DNA from 2 places in the Pseudobacteroides sp. genome. Region 1 is predicted to be linked to the other one. Evidence: riboswitches for the same ligand, from Rfam matches in the RefSeq annotation. Region 1 holds a riboswitch; the other holds the start of a gene.

The links. A riboswitch is a leader RNA that binds a small molecule or an ion and turns the genes downstream of it on or off. The one in region 1 is predicted to bind nickel and cobalt.
Region 2: it holds a riboswitch for nickel and cobalt, as region 1 does, so the genes downstream of both, VIO64_RS14355 (cation diffusion facilitator family transporter) here and VIO64_RS21200 (cation-translocating P-type ATPase) in region 1, are expected to answer to the same signal.

The regions. Positions count from the first base shown of each region.
Region 1 covers NZ_DATCTU010000122.1:170,515-173,943, reverse strand. Annotated here, with positions in the region: gene VIO64_RS21205 (AraC family transcriptional regulator) at 54-938, shown strand; NiCo riboswitch at 1,189-1,293, shown strand; partial or broken gene VIO64_RS21200 (cation-translocating P-type ATPase) at 1,335-1,995, shown strand; gene VIO64_RS21195 (L-2-amino-thiazoline-4-carboxylic acid hydrolase) at 2,011-2,667, shown strand; partial or broken gene VIO64_RS21190 (macrolide 2'-phosphotransferase) at 2,814-3,017, shown strand; gene VIO64_RS21185 (GreA/GreB family elongation factor) at 3,221-3,429, opposite strand, start outside.
Region 2 covers NZ_DATCTU010000093.1:47,470-50,898, forward strand. Annotated here, with positions in the region: gene VIO64_RS14350 (bifunctional diguanylate cyclase/phosphodiesterase) at 1-1,488, shown strand, start outside; NiCo riboswitch at 1,538-1,628, shown strand; gene VIO64_RS14355 (cation diffusion facilitator family transporter) at 1,694-2,560, shown strand; gene VIO64_RS14360 (putative glycoside hydrolase) at 2,640-3,429, opposite strand, start outside.

The sequences.
Region 1 (3,429 bases):
CGGATGGATAAATGCATCCTTTGATAATATTGATGGTGAAAGGAGGTTGTTTGATGGACTCTTTAAGTATTATGAATAATGCATTGGCATACATTGAAGAACACTTAACTGAGAATATCAATTATAGTAAAGTTTCTAAAATTGCTTACTGTTCAGAGTATCATTTTAAACGGATGTTTTCTTTTTTATCAGGTATAAGTTTATCGGAATATATCCGTAGAAGAAGACTAACGCTGGCTGCACTTGATTTGAAAGATAGCGATCTGAGAATAATTGATTTAGCTGTCAAATACGGTTACAGTTCAGCTGATTCGTTTTCCCGTGCTTTTCATTCTATGCATGGTATTCTCCCTTCTGAGGCAAGGAGTGAGAATATACAATTAAAAGCTTATCCTAGAATGACCTTTCAACTATCAATTAAAGGAGCGTGTGAAATGAATTATCGTATTGTTGAGAAAGAGCCTTTTAAGTTAGTTGGCTTTAAGAAGAGAGTTCCAATTATTTTTAATGGTGTTAATCCAGAGATCGCCAAAATGTATGCACTTCTAACCCCTGAAGTAATTAAACAATTAAAAGCACTTTCAAATGTAGAACCAACAGGCATTATTAGTGCTTCCATCAATTTTTCTGAAGGAAGGATGGAGGAGAAGGGAGAATTAGATCATTACATTGGGGTAGCAACTTCAAGTGATGAAACAGCTGAATTTGATGAACTAGAAATTGATGCTAGTATCTGGGCGGTATTTGAAGCAATTGGACCATACCCGGAAACGCTTCAAAATGTGTGGGGAAGGATATACTCAGAGTGGTTCCCAACTTCAGGATATGAGTCAGTTGAAGGTCCTGAAATCTTGTGGAATGAGAGTAAGGACACAGAGAACCCGAAGTATAGAAGTGAAATATGGATTCCAGTAAGGAAAAAAACACTGAGTGAGTAGGTAATTATGGTCGAGGGCAATCCATAGACGAGTGCTTTTTTGTACTTGTTGTTTATCAGCTAAAGAAAAGAGGGTCGTGTGGAGGATGGGGATGGTAAATAACATTATGTAGTCAGTTTGGTTCTTTGATCAAGAAATCTGGATAAAAGTCCAAAAACTCAAGATTAATTATTGACTATTAGAGGTTATTGCGTTAATATAATAATATTCTTTGCACTGCATTACATTTCTGATGTGAAATGCTAGATCAATAGTACAAACTGAGCAGGCGATGAACCTTATATTTTAAGGTCATGGGGCTGGGTCACCATGTGTGGCAGCAGATTGTGATAATATACACATCTGTGGGACAGTAGTATGTTCCATAGGTGTGTTTTTTATATCCAAAGGAACAATATGAACTTGATTTGTGAGCCTACGTTTTTACTGTTGATTGCTGCTGCAGTTATTTATTTTATCCTTGAAGAGCCAAGGATGGTGCTATCATGCTGATTTTTGTTATAGGTATTATTAGCACTGGTGTTATTCTAGAATGAAAAACAGATAAAACTTTAAATGCGTTAAAAGATTTATCTGCTCCACATGTCAAGGTTATCCGAGATGGAAAAGAAACTGTTATTGCAAGTTCTGACCTTGTACCTAGTGATTTGATGATGATTTATGAGGGTGTGAAAATCCCGGCGGATGGTATTATCCAACGACTGATTATCGGCGTAAACATTATTGCTATGCGGGAACGTTGGTAACACAAGGAACAGCAATTGCATTGGTTGATAAAATGGGTACAACGACCGAATACGGTAAAATCAGCACTAATGTAGCCTCAGCACCAAATGAAGATGCCTCTCCAGAAACAAACAGGCAGTCTGTTAAGGGTTTGTGCAGGAATAGCTGCTGTACTGTTTGCACTTGTCGGAGTGGTTACCTATTTTATTAGGTGCAGTATCCGGTACTGTGCGTTGATAAGGCAGGGACAATTACCATGAATCAGATGACGGCTCAGAATGTCTGGGCACTGAACGATTATACTCATCCCCTAATAGAAACGATGGGACTTCACAGGAGAATAATTATGATTAAACTTATTTATCATTTAACACTGCACCGTAGTAAATGTTATTTAATCCAGAAATACGGTAAAGATTTTTGGAAGCAATTCAAGGCAAATTCAGATAAGACCTTTGCTGAAATTTTGCCACAGGTGCCGGATATAGGCTATAGTATTTTTTCCTCCAACTACGAGTTTGGTCCAAGCTATATTGCTTGGTATAAAACCTTTTTAGAACTCGGAGTAACGCAGGATGAAACAATTCAGAACATCTGGACAATGAACGAAAAGATGGTGACGACCATACCACGTCCATTTTTGAAGGTAATCGGCAGATTATATCTGAGTGGCCTTCGCAAGAAGGCTGCCGCTCATATGATACGGCAAGAGAAAGGCTATCTACATCTATACGACTGGGCTATCACTTATCATGAAATCGATCAGAATAGCTTTGAGTTGGATATTGCTGAGTGTGGGTTGAAAAAGCTGGCACATCAATTTAAAGCTGATGGGTTGCTTCCAGGCATCTGCCGCATGGATTACCTTTTGTCCAATCTTATGGGTAACGGATTTGTTCGCACAAAAACACTTGGTGATGGTAATGATTGCTGTAACTGCCATTATGATTTAGTTGGCAAGTGTGAATGGTCACCTGAAAAGGGCTTTATTGATAGAAAGTAGAGATGAATAGACAATAAAAAATGTTTTTTTCAAAAACTAATATTCCGGATATTGCACAAGTGCTGAAAGAAAGTTTTCCTGAATTTATCCTGGGCAAAAACAGGAATAAAGTGTATTTGTGTTTTACGAAGGGACAGATATGAAATCAGTTTAATGAATCCGGACTTGATTTTCAAGTTGTATTTGCACAAGACGAAAGTGGGATTGATTGGGTTTTTAGATTACCTAGACGGGAAGATGTTATGCCCAGAACAAAGATAGAAAAACGAGTATTAGATTTGGTTAATCAGTATACTCAATCTTTTCAAGCACCAAGCTGGATCATTTACACAGATGAGCTGATTGCATACTGTTCAGAATATCACTTTAAGCGTATATTTCTTTTTTATCAGGCGTAAGTTTGTCAGAATACTGGGAATCCGAAGTATAGAAGTGAAATCTGGAACCCTGTAAAAAAGTTCGCCACCAACAATCCAAACATATAGAGTCGGTGGCGATAATAGAGCGGGAAAGGCTTGGTGAGTGAGATGTATAGGTTTTTTAAAGTTAACTATTAGGCATAAATACCATCATATCGAATTGATTTGATTTGGTATGAACAAACGCTATTGTTAATATCAGATTTTATAACATCCCCACGTTTCTTAAGTAGCAATGATCTTCCCAATTCTGATATATATGAGAGATCCTTATTTGAGCTGGAACTATCAAAAGGTGAAACGATTCTAAATAAGTATGTACCTAAATCACTGGCATTCTCAA
Region 2 (3,429 bases), on a different contig from region 1:
CGGCATTTTGAAGGAGCAACACCTAACTTCTCATATGAAGTAAGAATAAAGACAAAAAAACTTGACTATCTATGGATTTTGATAAAGGGGAAGGCAGTAAAGGATGAGTCAGGTAATATTGTCAGAGTGGCAGGCTCAATTACAAATATTAATGATAAAAAAAATCATGAACAAATGATTAAAAAGCTGGCCTATTATGATTTGCTAACGGGTCTTCCAAACAAGCTCGTCCTTAAGGAGTGTGCGGGACGAGTTATAGAGGATTCTATGAAAAACGGAGATTCTGGAATGTTGGTGCTTATTGACATAGATAACTTCAAGCTTTTAAATGATTCATTTGGTCATTATTACGGGGATGTCCTTCTTGTAGAACTTAGTAATATGCTGATTTCCATGTTTGACAGCCCATGTATGGTATCAAGGCCTGGGGGAGATGAATTTGCCATACTTATACCGAGTATTAGATCAGATTCTTCTATTAAGGAATATTTAGACAAAATAACGGGTGTATTTTCCAAAACCTTTAATGTGAATGGTGATATATTTTATATTACGGCAAGTATGGGGGTTGCTTTATTTCCTGATGAGTCTCAAGATTTTGACACATTATTAAAAAATGCCGATACTGCTATGAATTATGCTAAAAGAAAAGGAAAATCAAATTATAAGATATATACCAAATCACTTAACGATGAAATAATGGAAAAGGTCATACTTGCCAGCAATCTGAGAAAGGCATTGGAAAACAATGAGTTTGAACTATACTATCAACCTCAATATACAACAAAAACAAAAGATATTTATGGGTTTGAGGCACTTATAAGGTGGAACAGTCCTCAATACGGGTTGGTTATGCCAAGCAGGTTTATTGGGCTTGCTGAAGAAAACGGTTTTATTATTCCTATGGGTGAGTGGGTTCTAAAACAAGCCTGTTTATTTAATAAGAGACTGCATAAGGAAGGTGCAAAATTTTATAGCATTTCTGTAAATATTTCTGTAGTTCAATTAGCTCAGGAGGATTTCGTTGATAAAGTGTTAGGTATAATTAATGAAGCCGGAATAGAACCGGGATTTCTGGAAATTGAGCTTACAGAGTCCGTACTTATTCAATCTATAGATGATAATCTTACGAAACTAAAAAAACTTAAGGAGCATGGCATAAAGATATCTCTTGATGATTTTGGTAAAGGGTTTTCGTCATTAAGCTATCTAAAGAATCTTCCGGTAAATACATTGAAAATAGATAAGGAATTTATAGATGATATTGGTATAAGTACTGATATCACAGATTCCATTGTACATATAGGTCAAAAGATGGGGCTAATGGTTATCGGAGAAGGAGTTGAAACCTACGAACAATATCAGCACCTGGTTAATACTAACTGCGATGTGGTCCAGGGTTTTTATCTCGGAATGCCGGAACCTGAAGAAGAAACAATAAAAAAGGTTAAGCAGCATTTCAACAAAAACCATTACCAATTTTATTGACAGTACTTCCCTAATTATTATATAATAACTCTTAATCACTTTAAATTGAAGAGTAAAATGGATCAGGCCACTGAGTCGTGGACTTTGTGGAGCCGGGCCGGCTTAACGGCAGCAGGGTAAAAAATGCCTGTGGGACTATATTGTTAAATACTTATAGTTTTGCAGGTTTTTTAATGTTGTGGGAAATTGTGGAGGGATTTAGAGTATGGATGATTTAGGTATTAAAACAAGGGTTGCCATTTTATCGGTTGTTTCTAATTCGTTTTTAATTTTATTAAAGGTAATCGCAGGTATTTTAAGCGGTTCGGTCAGTATAATTTCCGAGGCTATTCATTCAGGAATGGATTTGGTTGCGGCATTAATTGCATTTTTTTCGGTAAAAATATCTGCAAAGCCTGCAGATAAAGACCATCCTTACGGACATGGAAAAGTTGAAAATGTTTCTGGAGTTATTGAAGGTCTTTTGATTTTAGTGGCAGCTGTAATTATAATCTGGGAAGCTATAAAAAAGATTATACGACCTACACACATTGGTGAAACCAACATAGCTCTTTTGGTCATGTTTATATCAGCGACAGTGAACTTTTTTGTATCTAGAAAGCTTTACAGGGTGGCAAAACAGGTTGACTCAGTAGCACTAGAGGCTGACGCTCTTCATCTTAAGACTGATGTGTATACCTCTCTAGGGGTTGGTATAGGCATGTTGCTAATAAAGTTTACTGGTATTTCCATACTTGATCCCATTGTAGCAATATTAGTTGCATTGTTGATTTTAAAAGAGTCAATTTCACTTATATGGAATGCGTATTGCCCCTTATTGGATACAAAGCTATCCGATGGCGATGAAGAAAAAATAAAGAGCGTCATAAACCGATATAAAAATGAGATTATTGATTTTCATGAGTTAAGGACCAGAAAATCAGGAAGCATCAAATACATAGACTTTCACATGACCGTAAACAAAGATATTTCGGTTGAGCAATCCCATAAACTTAGTGACAGCATAGAAAGTGACTTGGAAGAGGTATTAAAAAATACAAACGTGAGTATACATATAGAGCCTGGCATTTAGTGAAATAAGCTTTTAGGTAGTTTTATTCAAAATAAAAACGGGGGCCATTCAAGCCCCCTTACTTTATGTCAAAGACTTTCTATTCTTTTTTCAGAGCTCCCTCGTGATAAGTGTTCATTGGATCCCATAGGAACCATTCCTCATAGCCTGCATCATAAACGCCCTGTATCTGTTGCCTTATCTGTTCATCACCATAACGCTGCCAGTTTCCCTTGCCTATCCAAGAGGCATCAAAATCCTGTAGGTAGGTTCTTACCTTTGGTGTAGGTCCATCAACCTTGGCAAAGCGTGTTTTAGCTTTTACAAGTGTGTTTTTAATAACTCCGTAGGGTTCAAAGTCGGGTTTTTTGAATGCAGTTCCATTGATTATCTGACCTAAAGCGTAATGGGATGGATAAGCCATGGGGCATATATAGTCAATATCTTTTCCTATAAGTTCAAGGTATTGGCCTATACCCTCGTTATCCCCAGGGGTTTCGCATATAATTGCAAATACGTCTGCAGAAAGAACAGCATTAGGCATTTGCTTTCTTGCTTCAGCCAAAAATTCATTAATAGTTTCATACATCATTTTATTGCTAGTGTCCCCAAATACCATATTGCTCTTTTTCCCATCAGGAAATCTAACATAATCAAATTGTACTTCATCAAAACCTTTTGCCAGAGCCTCTTTTGCAAGGTCAATATTATACTGCCATGCTTCTTTGCTGTAAGGGTTTACCCATGTTACCCCATTGTGGATAAATAAGTCTCCGCTTTTATTCTTTATAGCAGCTTGAGGCTTACCTTTAGAGAAGAATGGATCTTTAAAGCAAACTATTCTAGCTATAGAATAAATATTGTTGTCACGAAGCTCCTTGGTTACCTTC